Regions from separate parts of the Kitasatospora sp. NPDC057692 genome, predicted to be linked through region 1. Evidence: predicted binding sites of a transcription regulator. Region 1 holds the regulator's gene; the other holds the start of a gene.
What was found. The regulator HspR, encoded in region 1, represses chaperone genes until heat shock. The targets are predictions, from matches to a motif close to TTGAGNNNNNNNNNCTCAA.

Region 2: the regulator HspR is predicted to act here: its motif matches at 2,788-2,806, upstream of lon (endopeptidase La).

Annotation. Positions count from the first base shown of each region.
Region 1 covers NZ_JBHVIV010000034.1:51,933-65,234, forward strand. The annotation lists gene ACFVFS_RS20530 (peptidase) at 1-312, shown strand, start outside; gene ACFVFS_RS20535 (YbjN domain-containing protein) at 414-977, opposite strand; gene clpB (ATP-dependent chaperone ClpB) at 1,160-3,766, opposite strand; gene ACFVFS_RS20545 (LysR family transcriptional regulator) at 3,839-4,867, opposite strand; gene ACFVFS_RS20550 (TDT family transporter) at 4,939-6,075, shown strand; gene ACFVFS_RS20555 (LuxR C-terminal-related transcriptional regulator) at 6,692-7,723, shown strand; gene ACFVFS_RS20560 (hypothetical protein) at 8,199-8,420, shown strand; gene ACFVFS_RS20565 (hypothetical protein) at 8,428-9,054, opposite strand; gene ACFVFS_RS20570 (LuxR family transcriptional regulator) at 9,599-10,609, opposite strand; gene ACFVFS_RS20575 (heat shock protein transcriptional repressor HspR) at 10,805-11,338, opposite strand; gene dnaJ (molecular chaperone DnaJ) at 11,328-12,479, opposite strand; gene grpE (nucleotide exchange factor GrpE) at 12,638-13,270, opposite strand; gene dnaK (molecular chaperone DnaK) at 13,267-13,302, opposite strand, start outside.
Region 2 covers NZ_JBHVIV010000037.1:4,922-10,826, forward strand. The annotation lists gene ACFVFS_RS21415 (GtrA family protein) at 1-272, opposite strand, end outside; gene lon (endopeptidase La) at 351-2,765, opposite strand; gene ACFVFS_RS21425 (rhomboid-like protein) at 2,903-3,691, opposite strand; gene ACFVFS_RS21430 (response regulator transcription factor) at 4,241-4,978, shown strand; gene ACFVFS_RS21435 (sensor histidine kinase) at 5,063-5,905, shown strand, end outside.

The sequences.
Region 1 (13,302 bases):
CGCGCCGGGCCCTTCCCGGTGCGGACGGGCACCACACTGGCTCCGGGCGACGCCGGGGAGGCGGTCGTCCCGCTGGACGCGGGGCTGCCGGACGGCCCGTGGACGGTGGAGCTCACGCTCCGGAGCGGCCTGGCCGAGCACACCACGCGCGCCACCGTCACCTTCCCGAGGGATCCCGGCGGCGCCGGAGCGGTCGAGGCGTCGGCCGCCGGGCCGGGGAGCCTCCCGCCCCCCGCGACCGCCGGGCTCGCCGCCCTCCTGCTCGCCGCCCTGGGCCTCCTGCTCCACCGGCGCCGCCGGCGCCGCCGCTGACCGCTCCGGCCGCACACCCCCGGCGTCCCGGCCGGGGACGCCGACGGCCCGCCACCGGGGTTCCGGTGACGGGCCGTGCGGCGGAGGAGTCCCCCCGGAGGTCAGCTCTCGTTGGTGCCGTCCGACGGCTTGCCCTCGCCGTCCTCGCCCTCGATGTCGTCCTGCAGGCCGAGGCGCTCGACGATCCACTGCTCGAAGCCCACGGCGGCCTGGGTCCAGTTGGCGGTGGTGGTGACGAAGTAGTCCAGGTTGACGCCGGTGCCGACGATCATCTGGGCCTCGCCGATCAGGCGGACCACGCCGTCCTCGTGGGTGTGGGTGTAGACCTTGGGCCAGAGGGTCTCACGGTTCCACTCGTCGATCAGGTCGAGGATCTCGCCCTTCTTCTCCAGCGGGTACGGGCGGTCGTAGAACGCCCGGACCGCGAAGAGCTCCTTCTGCTCGCCGCGGAACATGTAGTAGACGCGGAAGCCCTCCCAGGGGGCGGTGAGGTCGCCCTCCTCGTCGACTCCGTGCTTGAGCTGCATCTGGTCGAGGAGCTGGCCCACCAGGTTCTGGTCCGGGACGATGATCGGCGGCGGGCCGGCCGGACGCCCACCCTGGCCCCCGGGCTGACCGCCCTGGGGCATGCCGAACGACGGGATGGACGACGGGTCGATGCTCATGGGGTCCTCTTCCTCAGTGCACGTGGTGGTCGGCAATGAGAGGCCGCCCTTCCGAGTCCATCCTGCCTCATCCGGGGCTCACCTCACAGGGGTGGCAGCCACCGGGAGGGGCATGGCCGGATCACGGCCCGCCCCCGGTCGATCCCGGGAACGGACCATGATCGTCAGGGCGTCACGGGCGGCTACTTCTCCAGCGGCCCGCGGGCACGGACGGTGAGCCGGTCGCCGTCCTCGTCCCGGTCGACCAGCACCGTGTCGCCGTCGTGCACCTGGCCCGCCAGGATCGCCCTGGCCAGCTGGTCGCCGATCGCGGACTGCACCAGCCGGCGCAGCGGACGGGCGCCGTAGGCCGGGTCGTAGCCGGTGAGCGCCAGCCAGTCCCGGGCGGCCGCGGAGACCTCCAGGGTGAGCCGGCGGTCGCGCAGCCGGTCGCCCAGGCGGGCCACCTGGAGGTCGACGATCCGGGTCAGCTCGGCGGTGCCCAGCGGGTCGAAGACGACGATGTCGTCGAGCCGGTTGAGGAACTCGGGCTTGAAGGCGGCCCGCACCGACTCCAGCACGAGGTCCTTCTTCCGCTCCTCCGGGGTCGCCGGGTCCACCAGGAACTGACTTCCCAGGTTGGAGGTGAGGATCAGGATCGCGTTGCGGAAGTCCACGGTGCGGCCCTGGCCGTCGGTGAGCCGGCCGTCGTCGAGCACCTGCAGCAGCACGTCGAAGACCTCGGGGTGGGCCTTCTCCACCTCGTCCAGCAGCACCACGCTGTACGGGCGGCGGCGGACCGCCTCGGTGAGCTGGCCGCCCTCCTCGTAGCCGACGTACCCGGGCGGGGCGCCGACCAGACGGGAGACCGAGTGCTTCTCGCCGTACTCGCTCATGTCGATGCGGACCATCGCCCGCTCGTCGTCGAAGAGGAAGTCGGCCAGGGCCTTGGCGAGTTCGGTCTTGCCGACGCCGGTCGGGCCGAGGAAGAGGAACGAGCCGGTCGGGCGGTCCGGGTCGGCGATGCCCGAGCGGGTGCGCCGCACGGCGTCCGAGACGGCCTGCACGGCCTCCGCCTGGCCGATCAGGCGGCGGCCCAACTCCTCCTCCATGCGCAGGAGTTTGGCGCTCTCGCCCTCCATCAGCCGGCCGGCCGGGATGCCCGTCCAGGAGGCCACCACATCGGCCACGTCGTCCGGGCCGACCTCCTCCTTGACCATCGAGGCGGAGGAGTCCTCGCCGGCGGCGCGCTCCTGGGCGTCGGCGAGCTCCTTCTCGGCGGCCGGGATCTCGGCGTACATCAGCTTGGACGCGCGCTCGAAGTCGCCGTCCCGCTGGGCGCGTTCGAGCGCGCCGTGCAGGTCGTCCAGCCGCTCCTTGAGCTCGCCGACCCGGTTCAGGCTCTTCTTCTCCTGCTCCCAGCGGGCCGTGAGCACGCTCAGTTGCTCGTTCTTGTCCGCGAGATCGCGGCGCAGCCTGGCCAGCCGGTCGACAGAGGCCGGGTCCGACTCCTTCTCCAGGGCCAGCTCCTCCATCCGCAGCCGGTCGACGGCGCGCTGGAGTTCGTCGATCTCGACCGGGGAGGAGTCGATCTCCATCCGCAGCCGGGAGGCCGCCTCGTCGACCAGGTCGATGGCCTTGTCGGGCAGGAAGCGGGAGGTGATGTACCGGTTCGAGAGGGTGGCCGCGGCGACCAGCGCGGCGTCCGCGATCTGCACCTTGTGGTGCGCCTCGTACCGGCCCTTGAGACCGCGCAGGATGGCGATGGAGTCCTCGACGCTGGGCTCGCCGACCAGCACCTGCTGGAAGCGGCGCTCCAGGGCCGGGTCCTTCTCGATCCGCTCGCGGTACTCGTCCAGGGTGGTGGCGCCGACCATCCGCAGCTCGCCGCGGGCCAGCATCGGCTTGAGCATGTTGCCGGCGTCCATCGCGGAGTCGCCGCCGGCGCCCGCGCCGACCATGGTGTGCAGCTCGTCGATGAAGGTGACGACCTGGCCGTCGCTCTGCTTGATGTCGTTGAGGACGGCCTTCAGCCGCTCCTCGAACTCGCCGCGGTACTTGGCGCCGGCCACCATCGCGCCGAGGTCCAGGGAGACCAGGCGCTTGCCGCGCAGCGACTCCGGCACGTCCCCGGCCACGATCCGCTGGGCCAGGCCCTCGACGACGGCGGTCTTGCCGACGCCGGGCTCGCCGATCAGCACCGGGTTGTTCTTGGTCCGGCGGGAGAGCACCTGGACCACCCGGCGGATCTCCTGGTCCCGGCCGATCACCGGGTCGAGCTTGCCGTCCCGGGCGGCCTGGGTGAGGTCGGTGCCGTACTTCTCCAGCGCCTTGTAGGTGCCCTCCGGGTCCGGCGAGGTGACCCGCGCGCTGCCCCGGACGTCCTTGAACGCGGCGAGCAGCGCCTTCGGGGTGGCGCCCTGCTGCACCAGCAGCTCGGCGACCGCCCCGCCCTCGGCGGCCAGGCCGACCAGCAGGTGCTCGGTGGAGACGTACTGGTCGTCGAGGTCGTCGGCGCGCTTGCCGGCCTCGGTCAGCACGGCCATGGTGTCGCGGGCCAGCTGCGGCGCGGCGACGGTGGAGCCCGAGGCGCTGGGCAGCGCGGTGAGCTGGCGGCGGCCCTCGGTCCCGATCCGGGACACGTCCGCGCCGACCGCCTCCAGCAGCGGCCTGGCGATGCCCTCGGGCTGTTCCAGCAGGGCGATCAGGATGTGCACCGGCTTGACGTCCGGGTTGCCGACGGCGCCGGCCTGCCGGATCGCGGCGGACAGGGCGTCCTGCGTCTTGGTGGTGAACTTGCTGGCGTCCACTGCTGGGGGGTCCTCCCTCGTCGTGCGTGATGTCTGCTGAGTACAGCATGCACTAAGTTGAGTCTATTCCGCTCAACTTTTGGATGAACGGTCGGGGCGGACCCGCAGGACCGGGCGTTCCGGCGCCGCGGCGCTCCTGCGGGCCGTCTCCGGGGGGAGGGCCCGGGCCTGCGCCATCCGCGCCTGCTGGGGTCCGGCCGTCCGCCGGGTCAGCGCCAGCAGCTCCCGGGCCGGCCCGGTCGGCCGCCGCCCGGACGGCCAGACCGCCCGCAGCGGCCGCCGCAGGTCCAGCTCCGGCGCCAGCCGCACCGCCACCAGCCGCCGGGTCGCCAGCTCCTCCACCACCGCCAGCTCGCTCAGGCAGACCGGCCCGGCCCCGGTCATCGCCGCCGCCTTCAGCGCCGTCGAGGAGGCCAGCTCCAGCCGCGGCGGCGCGGTGCCGCCGTACGGCGCCAGCGCCATCTCCAGCACCTCCCTGGTCCCCGACCCCGGCTCGCGCAGCACCAGCGGGGTCGCCGCCAGCTCCCGCCCGGACAGCGGCGAGCGGCGGCGGGCCCACGGATGGTCCGGCGCCACCACGAGCACCAGCCGGTCCGCCGCGACCACCGCGCCCGCCAGCCCGGCCGGCGGCAGCGGGCCCTCGACGAAGCCGAGGTCGGCGTCCCCGGCCAGCACGTGGCCGGCCACGTCCGCCGAGTTGGCGGTGCGCAGCGTCACCGCCGTGCCCGGGCTCACCGCGTGCAGCGCCATCAGCCAGCCCGGCATCAGGTACTCGGCGACGGTCAGACTGGCCACCACCGTCAGCCGGGCGTCCCGGCGCTCGCGCAGCGCGTCGATCCCGGCGTCCAGCGCCTGCGCCGCCTCCACCACCTGCCGCGCCCACTCGACCACCAGCCGGCCCGCCTCGGTGGGCCGGGAGCCGCGCGGGGAGCGGTCCAGCAGCGGGACGCCGATCTGCCGCTCCATGCCCTTGATCCGGGCGCTCGCGGTCGGCTGGCTCACCCCGAGTTCGGCGGCCGCCCGGCCGACGCTGCCGAGCCGGGCCACCGCGAGCAGCAGCTCCAGCGCACCGAGTTCGGGGACGCGCGGGGAGAGGGCCATAGATTCAGGCTATGCCCTCATAGAGCGGGCGGCGCTACCGGCGCCGACCGCCCCGGGCGACGGTGGGTGCCATGGCCACCCTGATCAGCACCGCCCCCGCCGCCGGACCGCGTCCCCGGCCCACCGCCCGGATCCGCCGTCCCGACCTCGCCCAGCTCGGCCCGAACTGGTACGCGGCGGTCATGGGCACCGCGATCATCGCCAACGGGGCGGCCGCCCTGCCGGTCCGGTGGCCCGGTCTGACCGGCTTCGCCGAGCTGATGTGGGCGCTCGCCCTGGCCGCCCTGCTGGTGCTCGGCACCGGCCGGGCCGTCCACCTCGTCCGGCACCGGGCGGCGGCCCGCGAGCAGCTGCTGGACAACCCGGCCACCGCGGTCTTCTACGGCTGTCCGCCGATGGCGCTGCTCTCGGTCGGCCTCGGCACCCTGACCGTCGGCTCCCGGGTCGTCGGCACCGGCCCGGCCGTCGCGCTCGACCTCGCGCTCTGGACGGCCGGCACGCTCTACGCGCTCGCCGTCGCGGCCGGGATCCCGTACCTGATGATCACCCGGCACGGCGTCTCCCCGCTCGCCGCCAACCCGACCTGGCTGCTGCCGGTGGTCGCCCCGCTGGTCGCCGCCGCCACCGGTCCGGCGCTGGTCCCGCACCTGCCGGCCGGAACCGCCCGGGAGGCCCTGCTGTACGGCTGCGCGGCGCTGTTCGGGATCGGGCTGCTCGCCACCCTGGCGCTGCTGCCGGTGGTGCTCACCGGTCTGGTGCACAGCAAGCTGCCCGCCCTGGCGCTCACCCCGACGCTGTTCCTGGTGCTCGGCCCGCTGGGCCAGTCCACCACCGCCGTCCACCAGCTCGCCGACGCCGCAGGCCCGGTCCTGCCCGAGCTGGCGCCCGCGGCGCGCGCCCTCGCCGAGCTGTTCGGGGTGGCGGTGCTCGGCGCGGCGATGCTCTGGCTGCCGCTCGCCCTGGCCGCCAACCTGCGCGCCCGGCGGGCCGGGATGGGGTTCGCGATGACCTGGTGGGCGTTCACCTTCCCGGTCGGCACCTGCGTCACCGGCGCGGCCGCGCTCGCCCGGCACACCGGGTTCGCCGGCTTCACCGTGCTCGCCGCCGGCCTGTTCGTCCTGCTGCTGGCCGGCTGGGCGCTCGCGGCGGGCGGCACGGCGGCCGCGCTGGCCGGCGGGCGGCTGCTGGCCCGCCGGGGGCGGGTCTGACCGCTCCCGCCGGGCGGGCGGTGCGAACGGCCGGGCGTGCCCCGGGGCGAACCGGCCCCGGGAACCGGCCGGGGTTCCGGAACACGCGACTCCGCGACCGACCGGCCGGACGGTCGGAAAATCCTCGCCGCACCTCGCTGACCTGCACTTTCGCAGGAAGCGTAGGCGGGCCGCAACGGCGCGGGCCGGACCGTCGGTGCAGGTTCCTGCAATTGCGGGAACATGCAGCAGGGCGGCACTTGTTCACCGGCCGTCACGCTGTGAGGGTGGAGTCACGCCAGGTCGTCCGGGCCACCGCAGCCCGATGACGGCGACTTGCTCTTCATTGCTGGATGCGTCCGGCACGTCCGCACGTGCCTGCATATCGGGGGGAAGAGCGCCGGCCGGGACGCCATGTGTGGTGATGGCCCCCGGGACCGGAGCCGGCGAGGCGTTGCTGCTCCGCCTCGCCGGAAGCGCTGGGACCGCGGCGTACACCGGCGGCCCCCGGACCCGCGTGCGACGGCACCCGGAGTCCGGGGGACCGCCGGTTCCCAGTACCGTGATCACCGCCGGCCACCGCGCGCGGCGCGCGGTGCACCAGAGACCCGAGAGCATCCGGCAGGGAGCGGTCGACGTGACGTTCGAGGCGACGGCGGACCCGACGGCCGGCCCGGGCGGCCCGGTCGGGGCCGACGGCACGGTCGGTGCCGCGGCCGGCGGCGAACCCGACGAGGCGGCGCGCCGGCTCTACCTCGCGATCCTCGCCGACGGCGGCCGGATGCGGCTCGCCGACGTCCCCGAGGCCGAGCAGGCGACCGTGCGCCGGCTCGTCTCCATCGGCCTGCTGATGACCAACCCCATGGACGCCTGCTACACCGCCGTCAGCCCCCGCTCGGTCAGCGACCGGCTCGGCGCGGAACTGCGCAGCGAGGCCACCCGGCTGCTGGTCCGCGCCGAGAACCTCCCCGGCACCCTGGACGCCCTCACCCGCGCCTACGACGCGATGCCCCGCCCGCCGGGGCGCTCCGGCGGCGCCGTCTACATCGAGGGCCACATCCACATCCGGCACCGGATCTCCCAGCTGGTCGCCGACTGCCGCACCGAGGTCCTCACCGCCCAGCCCGGCGCCCGCCCGGCGGACGCGCTCAAGATCGCCATCCAGCAGGACGTCCAACTCCTCCAGCGCGGCTGCTCGCTGCGCACCATCTACCAGCCCGTCGCGTTCTCCGAGCCCCCCGCGCTCGCCTACGCCGAGGAGGTCACCCGGCGCGGCTCGCTGATCCGGGTCCTGGACGAGCCCTTCGAGCGGCTGATGGTCTTCGACCGCTCGGTCGCGGTCATCTCCGCCACCGACGACCACAGCACCGCCGCGTTCATCACCGACCCGGCCGCGATCGCCTTCATCGTCAACGCCTTCGAACGCGACTGGTCCCGCGCCGACGCCACCGACTGGTCGGTGGTCCTCAGCCAGGGCCCGGCCCACAGCGCTCCCGAGCGCGTCGGCCGGCTGCTCGCCCGGGGCCTCACCCAGCGCGCCGTCGCCACCCGCCTCGGCCTGAGCGAGCGCACCGTCGCCGCCCACATCTCCCGCCTGCGCGACCGCTACGGGGCCCAGACCCTCTTCCAGCTGGGCTGGCTGATGCGGGGCGGTCGTGACGACGGATGAGCGCGCGTCCGACGAACACGGCCTCTACCTGACCGCCCTCGCCAACGGCGGCCGGCTCGTCCCGCCCGCTGAGCGCCGCCTTCGACGCCACCCGGCGCCCGGCCCCGGAGCCGTCCCACGTGGAGGGCCCGGAGGCCATCCGGCACCGGCTCTCCCCGCTGGTCGCCGAGTGCCGCGAGCGAGGAACCGCTGACGGCCCAGCCGGGGACCCGCCGGCGGGCCACCCTCGATCCGTCCCTCACCCGGGACCTGCCGCTGCCGACGACCGGGCGGCGGATCCGGACCCTCTACCAGCCCGTGGCGCACCGTCAGCCCGAGGTGGCCGAGTACACGCGCGCGGTGGTCCCGCACGGTTCGCGGATCCGCGTCCTGGACGAGGAGTTCGACCGGATGATCACCGTCGACCGGTCCGCCGCGGTCGTCTCCGCACGGGCCGACCACGGCCGCCGCCGCGTTCATCACCGACCGGGCCGCGGTGGACGCGCCGGTCGCCGCCTTCGAGCGCGACCGGTGCCGCGCCGCCGTCGTCGACCGGTCGGCCGGCGGTCCGCATCCGGTGGCCGGCCGCGTCGCCGGGCTGCGCGAACGCCAGGGCGCCCGGACGCTGTTCCGGCTCGGCCGGCTGATGCGGGGCCGTCACGACGGGCCGCGGCCGCACCTGACCGGTCGTCGGGGAATGGTGCCCCGCGAGGGCTGAGCCGCGGTCAGCCGGTGGCCGCGCCGGTGGGCCAGTAGCCGGACGGGCCGACGGCGGGGGGCTGCTGCCGGGGGACGGTGAACTGCTCGCCGGGGGCGGTCCAGAAGCCCTCGCGCAGCGAGAGCGCCATGCCGGCCCAGTCGAGGGCGGTCTCCACGGTGTGGTGGAGGGCCTCCTGGGACCAGGTGTCGTCGAAGACCAGCGGCAGCACGGGGGCGACCTGCTCGATGGTGGCGATCAGCGGGTTGTGGGTGATCGCCTCGTCGACGAGCAGGACGATCGGCTTGCGCAGCGCCGACGCCCAGCCCAGCTCCAGGCTGACGCCGGCCGAGAGCGGCGCGCCGACGTAGGCGAAGACCAGGTCCGCCGACTGCAGGGCGCGGAAGTCCGACGGCACGCGCGGCTCGGGGGCGCGGCCGGCGACGGTCCAGGCGTCGCTGTGGTGGGCGCTGTACACCGCGGCGCCGCTGCGCAGGAGGGTGGTGCGAAGGGTCGTCAGCCGCGTCCGGCTGGCGAGCGTCACCACGCTGTCCGCCGGCCCGGTCAACCGCATCAGCGGCGCGGCCAGGAACACGCGTGCACGCCGGCCCTCATGGGCCTGGCTGTCGTGGTGACGCAGGTAGGGCTCGGTCATGTCGACTCCGGGGATAGGTGCCAACTAGGCGGTGCGCCCCGTTGGGTGGTGACCATCGGAATGCTGCTGCGCATTCGTTGCCGTCAAAACTAAGTTGTCGTGCTCATGTTTGACTTTGTTGCCCCCGTGTTCTTCTCGGCCGACTCTCCGGGGAGTGCACTGATCGTCTCTGTCGACCGCGACCACCGTCCACAGACCTGCGGTGTCATCTCGATGACTGGCAGAGAGATGACGCACTGGGTGCTCCGGCCCTCTGGCCCCGCGGTGCGGCGGTGCGGCATTATGTGGCAGGTTGTTCGAAACAATGGGCTGGATACCCGCGAAAAGCCCTGAATTGGAGAGAGGACATCATGTCTCGTATACGTCGAGTGGTTCGGTTTGTCCTGGTTCCACTCGCCGTTGGGGCGGCGATTCTCATTGGCGGCGCCGGCTCGGCGGACGACACGATCTGGAACATCCGGGTGGGTCACGACGCGTCGGCGGAGAAGACCGTCGCCCTCGCGACGGACACCATCTGGAACTGAACCCGGAGCCGGGGGACCGGTCACCCGTACAGTTCGGGGTGCTCGCCCATGCTGGTGTTGCGAGCCAGGGCGTAGCCGAGCTGGAACAGTGACTCCACGTTGTGCTCGTCCCGCATCTCGGCGAGGTGGCGGGCGAGGGTCCGTTCGCTGATGCCCAGTCGGCGGGCGATCACCCGGTGGTTCACGCCTTCCAGCATCAGGTCGATGATCGTCTGCCGCATCCCGGAGACGACCTGCTGCGGGACGCCGCGCGCGCCGTCGAAGTCCAGCGCGTGGCTCCAGTTCCGCTCGAAGACCTCGCTGATCAGATAGCTGATGACGGCCTGGTCGTGGATGAACGCGGCGAGGTTGAGGTCCTCGGCGATGGGGATCACCGCGATGCGGCGGTCGATCACGATCAGGCGGGTGTACGGCTCGTCGAGCGTCCGGACCCGGCCGCCCGCCTGCGTGATGGCCGCGACGTACTCCCGGGTGGGCGCGTGGTAGCGGGTGCTCGGGTGGTAGATCGTTCTGAGCGTGATGCCCAGCCGCAGGGCCTCCAGGTCCCGTTCCAGGATGCCCGCCAGGGCGTCGGACGGCCGGGGCCCGCCGGGCTGGGCGGCGAGTATCTCCTCGGCGGCCCCCGCGACGATCTGCTGGACCCGCTGGTTGATCAGGACCTTGCCGCGGACGTACTCGATGGTGCCGCCGGCCTGTTCCGGCGAGTGGTACGCGGCCGTGAGGTCGTGCAGCTCGTTGCTGAGCGCGGACGCGCGGGTGAGCAGGTCCAGGGCCTGGCGCTGCCAGCTCGCGCTGAGGCTCTCGGAGAGCTGCCGGGGGTCGACCGCGACCAGGACGTCGGGCTCGTCGGTGTCGGGGACGAGCAGGCCGAGGCCCACCAGCTCGGCCCGGGCCGCGTCGTCGCACAGGAGTTCCGAGTCCTTGGGGAGCCGCCCGTTCTCCCCGATGATGGCCAGGTACAGCGCACGCGCCCCTCGGGAGAGGACGCCCGTCCCACCCGTGGTGGCACCGAGCTGCTCTCGTCCACTCATCTGAGGCTCCTTGCCGTGGCCGTGCTTACCGGGTCTGCCAGGTATCCAAGCAGGAAACGCCGTGCAGCATGCCGGATCGGGCCTCGCCGGCGGGGGGAAGCCCGACCCGCTCCTCAGCACCCTCTCACCAACGCCGCGCCGCCGGCACCCCCCGGCCAGGGGGAAACCGGCGGCGGTGCGGCGGCGCGACGGCCGTCAGCGCTTGGGGCGCCAGACCACGAGGGCGCTGGAGTGGGGGGTGGGGGGCTGGTAGGGGACGAGGTCGCGGCGGTACGAGGCGTGGATGGTGGCCTCGCGCTGCTGGAGCGCGGTGGCGGCGCCCTCCAGGGAGTCGGCCAGCTCGGCGATCCGCGACTGGAGGGCGGTGACCTGGTTCTCCAGCTCGATGATCCGCTTGATGCCGGCCAGGTTGATGCCCTCGTCCTGGGAGAGCCGCTGGACCTCGCGCAGCTGCTGGATGTCGCGCGCGGAGTAGCGGCGGCCGCGCCCGGCGGTGCGGTCGGGGCAGACCAGGCCGAGCCGGTCGTACTGACGGAGGGTCTGCGGGTGCAGCCCGGAGAGCTCGGCCGCCACCGAGATCACGTAGACCGGGGTCTCCTCGGTGAGCACGTACTGGGGCTGCGGGGCGCTCCTGCGGGTGGTGCGGCGGGCGCCGCCGCCACCGGGCAGGCCCTCGCCGAGGCCGGGGCCGATGGGGTCGTCGGGGGTCATCTGGTCGTCACGCTCCATTCGCCGCTCGGAAGAGGGCGGCTCGCGGGTCGTCGGAGGCGGTCGCCTCGCGGTACTGCTCCAGAGCGGCCAGCGCGTCGCCGGTGACGTGCTGGGGTACCACGACCTCCACGGTGACCAGGAGGTCGCCGCGGGTGCCGTCCTTGCGGGTGGCGCCCTTGCCGCGGGCCCGCAGGGTGAGGCCGTTGGCGCTGCCCGGCGGCAGCTTCAGCTTCACCGACGGGCCGTTCAGGGTCGGCACCTCGATGGTGCCGCCGAGCGCGGCCTCGGGGAAGGTGACCGGGACGCTCACCGTCAGGTTGTCGCCCTTGCGCCCGAAGACCGGGTGGGCGTCGACGTGGACGGTCACGTACAGGTCGCCGGGCTGGCCGCCGCGCTCGCCCTGGGCGCCCTTGCCCTTGAGCCGGATCCGCTGGGCGTCCTGGACGCCGGCCGGGATCCGGACCTGCATGGTGCGGGCGGAGCTGGCCCGGCCGCTGCCGTGGCAGTCGGGGCACGGGTCGTCGACGATCATGCCGCGGCCGCGGCAGTCCCGGCAGGGCTCGGAGAGCGCGAAGGCGCCCTGGCCGCGGCTGACCGTGCCGGAGCCGACACAGGTCGGACAGACCCGCGGCGTGGTGCCGGCCTTGGCACCGGTCCCGTTGCAGAGCCGGCAGGGGGCCTGGCTGGTCATCCGCAGCGGGACGGTGGCGCCGTCGACGGCCTCCTCGAAGGAGAGCGTCACCTCGGTCTCGACGTCGGCGCCGCGCCGCGGCTGGGCCTGCCGGCCGCCGCGGTTGAACAGGCCGCCGAAGACGTCGCCGAGCCCGCCCTGGCCGCCGCCCTGGCTGCCGCTGAAGAGGTCGCCGAAGTCGAAGCTGTAGCTGCCGGTGCCACCGGGGCCGCCGGGGCGGAAACCGCCGTTGGCGAACAGGCTGCGGGCCTCGTCGTACTCCTTGCGCCGCTTCTCGTCGGAGAGGACGTCGTACGCCTCGGAGATGTCCTTGAACCGCTCCTCGGCCTTGGTGTCGCCCTTGTTGGCGTCGGGGTGGAACTCGCGCGCCAGCTTGCGGTAGGTCTTCTTGATCTCCGTGGCGCTGGCGTCCTTGGGCACGCCGAGGACCTTGTAGTAGTCCTTCTCCACGTAGTCCTTGCCGCTCATGGCCGGCGCCACCTCCCGAGGTCCATCGTCACAGTGCTGTCAACGGTCCGGGCACGGCCGTCCGTGCCCGGACACGTCGACAATGCGCTGCGGAGCCGGCCGCCGTACTGGCCGGCGTACGACTCCGCAGCGCAAGGGTTGTCGGCTGTCACCGGTGGTCAGCTGTCCGAGCCACCGTCGGCCTGGTCCTTCTTCTCCCCGCCCTTGGCGGTGTCGGCGTCCGGGCCGGACGCGGTCTGGGTGCCCGGCTGGGGCTCCGCGACCGCGACCATCGCCGGGCGGATGATCCGCTCGCCGATCCGGTAGCCGGGCTGGAGGATCTGGACGCAGGTGTCCTCGGTGACGTCCGAGGAGTAGCTGTGCATCAGCGCCTCGTGCATGGTCGGGTCGAAGGGCTCGCCCTCCTTGCCGAACTGCTGCAGGCCCAGCTTGGCGACGACCGTCTCCAGCGATTCCGCGACGGACTTGAAGCCGCCCGTCACCTCGCCGTGGTCGCGGGCTCGGCCGATGTCGTCCAGCACCGGGATCAGCGACTCCAGGATGTTGGAGACGGCGATCTCGCGGACCGTCAGCCGGTCGCGCTCGACGCGCTTGCGGTAGTTCTGGTACTCGGCCTGGAGGCGCTGGAGGTCGGCGGTGCGCTCGCTCGCCTCGCGCTTGGCCGCGGCGACCTCGTCCGTACCGGAGGAGCCCTCGGCCCCGGCCGCGGCGGCCTCCTCGGCCGCCTTGATCACGGCCTCCTCGGCGGCGGAGTCGTCGCCGGGCTCGGCACCCTGCGGCTTCTCCGTCATGCCGCACCGCCCTTGGGCTTCTCGTCGTCCAC
Region 2 (5,905 bases), on a different contig from region 1:
AGCAGCGGCTCGCGCCGCCGCCAGGAGGAGCGGAAGCTCCACCGCCGGTTGAGCAGGTAGGAGACGGCGGTGCCGACCACCGTCGCCGCGGTGAGCGCCACCACCGGCTTGCGCTCCAGCACGGTGAGCCGCAGCGCGTAGTTGATCACCAGCGTCAGGGCGAAGCAGCCGCTGCCGACCAGCAGGAACTTCACCAGCCGCCGGTGCCGGACCAGGAGGGGGCGCACCCCCTGCGGCACCCGGGCCAGGACGCGCTGGGTCAAGGACGGCACCTTCGCAGTCTGGCACGCACCCCGCGGCCCGTCCCGTCCGGCGGTCCACCGGACGGGACGGGCCGCGGGCCGCCGCCGTCAGGCCGCCGCCACCAGCACGCCGGCCGGCTCCAGGGCCAGCTCCAGCACCTCCCGGACGTCCGCGACCGGGTGGACGGCCAGCCGCTCCAGCACCTCGGCGGGGACGTCGTCCAGGTCGGCCTCGTTCCGCTTGGGGATGATCACCGTGGTGATCCCGGCCCGGTCGGCGGCGAGCAGCTTCTGCTTCACCCCGCCGATCGGCAGCACCCGCCCGGTCAGCGACACCTCCCCGGTCATCGCCACGTCGGTGCGCACCTTGCGCCCGGAGAGCAGCGAGGCCAGCGCCGTGGTCATGGTGACGCCGGCGCTCGGCCCGTCCTTGGGGACGGCCCCGGCCGGGACGTGCAGGTGCACGCCGCGGTCGCGCAGCGAGGTGACCGGCAGCTCCAGCTCGGCGCCGCGCGAGCGCAGGTAGGAGAGCGCGATGTGTGCGGACTCCTTCATGACGTCGCCCAGCTGGCCGGTCAGGGTCAGCCCGGTGCCCCCGGTCTCGGCGTCGGCGAGCGAGGCCTCGATGTAGAGGACGTCGCCGCCGGCCCCGGTGACCGCCAGGCCGGTGGCCACGCCGGGCACCGCGGTGCGCCGCTCGGCGGGTTCCTGGGCCGCCTCCGGGACGTGGTGCGGCCGGCCGATCAGGGCGCGCAGGTCCTCGGCGCCGATCGCGGCGGGCAGCTCGCGCTCGCCCAGCTCGTTCTGCGCGGCGACCTTGCGCAGCACCCGGGCGATCGCCCGTTCGAGGTTCCGGACGCCGGCCTCGCGGGTGTACTCGCCGGCCAGCCTGCGCAGCGCCGGCTCGTCGACCGCGACCTCCTCGTCCTTGAGCCCGGCCTTCTCCAGCTGGCGCGGGAGCAGGTGGTCGCGGGCGATGACGACCTTCTCGTCCTCGGTGTAGCCGTCCAGGCGCACCAGCTCCATCCGGTCGAGCAGCGGCTCGGGGATGGCCTCCAGCACATTGGCGGTGGCGAGGAAGACCACGTCGGAGAGGTCCAGCTCGACCTCCAGGTAGTGGTCGCGGAAGGTGTGGTTCTGCGCCGGGTCGAGCACCTCCAGCAGGGCGGCGGCCGGGTCGCCCCGGTAGTCGGAGCCGACCTTGTCGATCTCGTCCAGCAGGACGACCGGGTTCATCGAGCCGGCCTCCTTGAGGGCGCGGACCAGCCGGCCGGGCAGCGCGCCGACGTAGGTGCGCCGGTGGCCGCGGATCTCCGCCTCGTCCCGGACGCCGCCGAGCGCGACCCGGACGAAGGAGCGGCCCATGGCGCGGGCCACCGACTCGCCGAGCGAGGTCTTGCCGACGCCGGGCGGGCCGACCAGGGCCAGCACCGCGCCGCCGCGGCGGCCGCCCACCAGCCCGAGCCCCTGGTCGGCCCGGCGCTTGCGGACCGCCAGGTACTCGACGATGCGCTCCTTCACGTCGGCCAGGCCGGCGTGGTCGGCGTCCAGCACCGCGCGGGCGCCCGCGATGTCGTAGGAGTCCTCGGTGCGCTCGTTCCAGGGCAGCTCCAGGACGGTGTCCAGCCAGGTGCGGATCCACGAGCCCTCGGGCGACTGGTCGCTGGAGCGCTCCAGCTTGTCGACCTCCTTGAGCGCGGCCTCGCGGACCTTCTCGGGCAGGTCGGCGGCCTCGACCCGGGCTCGGTAGTCGCCCTCCTCGTCGGCCGGGTCGCCGTTCAGCTCGGCGAGCTCCTTGCGGACGGCCTCCAGCTGGCGGCGGAGCAGGAACTCCTTCTGCTGCTTGGCCACGCCCTCCTCGACGTCCTTGCGGATGGTGTCGTTGACCTCCTCCTCGGCGAGGTGGTCGCGGAGCAGGCCGAACGCGTACTCCAGTCGCGCGACCTGGTCGGCCTCCAGCAGCACCTTGAGCTTCTGCTCGGCGGTGACGAAGGAGGCGTAGCCGATGTTGTCGGCGAGCTCGCCGACGCCCTCGATGGCGGCCACCCGGTCGACGATCTGCCAGGCCCCGCGCTTGCGCAGCCACTGGGTGGACAGGCTCTTGTACTCCCGGACCAGCTCGGCGGCGCGGCCCGCCACCGGGGTGCCGACCGAGGACTCCCGGAACGGCGTGGTCTCCACCCAGAGCGCGGCACCGGGGCCGGTGGTGCCGACGCCGATGCGCACCCTGCGCACCGCGCGGACCAGCGCGGCCGGCTGCCCGATCGCGTTGGGGCCGTCGGCCAGCCGGCCGACCTGCTCGACGGTGGCGAGGGTGCCGACCGCCGCGTACGAGCCGTCCACCCGCGGGACCAGCAGGACCTGGGGCTTCCCGGTGCTGCCAGTGGCGGCGGCGCGCGCGGCCTCGACGGCGGCGCGGACCTCGGTGTCCTTCAGGTCCAGCGGAACGACCATGCCCGGCAGGACGACCTCGTCGTCGAGCGGCAGCACGGGCAGGGTGAGCGGAGTGGACGTCGATGCCATGATCTCTCCCCGGTCAGCGAACTTGAGTCGACCTGACTAAGGATTTGCGGGCGCCGGATGTTCCCGGGCTTCCGTTCGCCGTGAGCGAACGGTGAAGAAGTCCTGGGGAGCCTGTCAAAACCGGGGCCGAACCGGGCTCAGAGCCGGTCCAGCACCGCGGCCCGGCGCGGCGCGGACGCCCGCGCGGACGCGGACCGGGGGCGCGCGACGGATACCCCGAGCCGGGTGCGGCACGACCCGCGCCCGTCCCGGCGGCGCAGCCACCGCCACAGCGCCACCCCGGCGAGCAGCGCCGCCGGATGGCCGACCCCGGTGACGAGGTCCCGGTCCTCGGCGATCTGCCCGGCGATCAGCGCCGCGGCCAGCCCGAGCGCGACCACCCGCCCGGCCGGCCGCAGCAGCCCGGCCAGCGCGCCGAGGCTGGCCAGCACGCCGTAGCTGACGCCGATGTCCAGGTAGTCCATCGCGGCCGGCTCCAGCCGCCCGCTCTCCACCCCGGCGATCACCACGCCCTGGGACAGCAGGGTGGCGCCGATGTGCCCGGCGGCGAAGACGGCCGCCGCCCGGGCGGGGCCGACCCGGCGCTCCAGCGGGGCGACGGTGAGGGCGAAGGCCCACAGGTAGGGCACCCAGTCCGGGCCGGCCACCCAGAAGCCGCTGAGCAGCAGGGCGCGCAGCGGGTGCTGCAGCAGGTTGCGCCCGTCCGAGCTGGAGGCCTCCTGGAGCCGGAGCACGAGGTCCGGGTCGGCCAGCCCGGCGAAGGTGGTGGTGGCGCCGACCACGGCGAGGTAGCCGAGCGCGAAGGGGTTGCGCCGCGGGGTCGGCACCCGGGCGAGCAGCCAGTCGACCGCCCCGGCGCGCAGACCGTGCCGGAGCAGCCCGTACGGCGGCCCGCCGCGCCCGGCGCGCGCCTGTCGCTCCGTCATGCCGCCTCCGCTCCAACGCCCGCGGCCGTCGCCTCCGGCGTGTCCAACGTACCGGTGCGTACCGGAAATCCCACCCCCCGTGATTTGTCGTGGCCACGGTACGGCCGGCTCCTGGGAGCCGGCTGGGAGAACGCTGGGCGCGGGGGGATCGGAGGGTGGCCGAATTGGTCCAGACCTTCTCCGCCTATATGTGCGCCCATCCCTGCTGACCGGCGGCTTGGCGCGAACCGATGTGCATACGTACCGTTACGGAGTGAAAAAACGCCGGGTAAGGTATCGGCCCGTGCCCACTTCCGAGTGGGCCCGACAGTCGGCCCGGCAAGCCGGTCCGCGGGCCGGAAATGCCCGGTCCACCTGCCGGGAATCACCCGCTGTCCGTACGCTGCGAGGTGTGCGGGAGAGGTGAGCGGCGCACACCCGCTCGCCCGACACCGCGCACGCGACGGGACGGCGGACCCGGCACAGTCCACGACGGAACAAGACTACGAGCGGAGCCTTCGCCATCCCCACAGATGGCCGGCCCGCAGCCCTGGGGGCGGTGGCGTGACCGTGACAGAAATTCAGCAGGACAACCAGAACGCCGGCGGCACGGTGAGCAGTCAGCGCAGAGTGCTGGTGGTCGAGGACGAGCCCACGATCGCCGAGTCCATCGCGGCCCGGCTGGGCGCGGAGGGCTTCAAGGTCGCCGTGGCCCACGACGGCCCGGGCGCCGTCGACGGCTTCCACACCTGGCAGCCGGACCTCGTCGTCCTCGACATCATGCTGCCCGGCTTCGACGGCCTGGAGGTGTGCCGCCGGATCCAGGCCCAGCGCCCGGTACCGGTCCTGATGCTCACCGCGCGGGACGACGAGACGGACCTGCTGGTCGGCCTCGGCGTCGGCGCCGACGACTACATGACCAAGCCCTTCTCCATGCGCGAACTGGCCGCCCGGGTCAACGTGCTGCTGCGCCGCGTCGAGCGCGCCCAGCAGGCCGCCCGCACGCCCGCGCTGGGCAGCCTGCGCTTCGGCGAGCTGGAGATCGACCACGTGCAGCGCCGGGTCCGGCTGGCCTCGGGCGACGTCCACCTGACGCCGACCGAGTTCGACCTGCTCGCCTGCCTGGCCGCCCAGCCGCGCGCCGTGCTCACCCGCGAGCAGCTGCTGGCCGAGGTCTGGGACTGGACCGACGCGTCCGGCACCCGCACCGTCGACAGCCACGTCAAGGCACTGCGCCGGAAGATCGGCGCCAGCTGGATCCGCACCGTGCACGGCGTCGGATACGCGCTGGAGGCCCCGCTCTCGTAGCGGCGCACCTTCGGACACCGGGCCGCCGGGGGGCCCGTGTCCCGGACCGCCGTGCGCACCCACGCGGGGGATCACAGGGGACCAATGACCTTTCCACAGCAACGCAACGGGGACCTCGACGGCAGTCGGCCGCCCACGCTGGCCGCCCGCGCCGCGAAACGGGTCTGGGCCGACATCCGGCCGCTCGACCCGGTCCGCTCGATCAAGGGCAAACTCGCCCTCCTGGTGATCGTGTCCGTCTTCCTGGCCACCGGCATGGTGGTCGTGGCGATCCGGTCCGAGACCCAGATCCGGATCATCATGATCTTCTCGATGATCGCCTCGCTGCTCTTCATGCAGTTCCTCGCGCACGGGCTGACCGCCCCGCTGCGCGACATGACCGCCGCCGCCCGCGCGATGGCCTCCGGCGACTACAGCCGCCGGGTCGAGGTGAACTCGCGCGACGAGATCGGCGAGCTGGCCGCCACCTTCAACCAGATGGCGGCCGACCTGGGAGCGGCCGACCGGCACCGCCGCGAGCTGGTCGCCAACGTCTCGCACGAGCTGCGCACGCCGATCGCCGCGCTGCACGCCGTGCTGGAGAACGTGGTCGACGGCGTCGTCCAGCCGAACCCGGCGACCCTGGGTGCCGCGCTGGAGCAGACCGAGCGGCTCGGCCGGCTGGTCACCCACCTGCTGGACCTCTCCAAGATCGACGACGGCGTGGTCGACCTGGACGCCCGCCCCTTCGAGGTGCGCGAGTTCCTGGACGGCGTGCTGCGCGGGGTCACCGTGGACGGCGCGACGGCGGGCGGGGCGTTCTCCCGGCGCGGCGACGTCCGGCTCGCGCTGGAGGTGAGCCCGGCGGGCCTGACCGGCGTCGCCGACCCGGAGCGGCTCCACCAGGTGGTCGCCAACCTGGTCGACAACGCCTGCAAGCACTCCCCG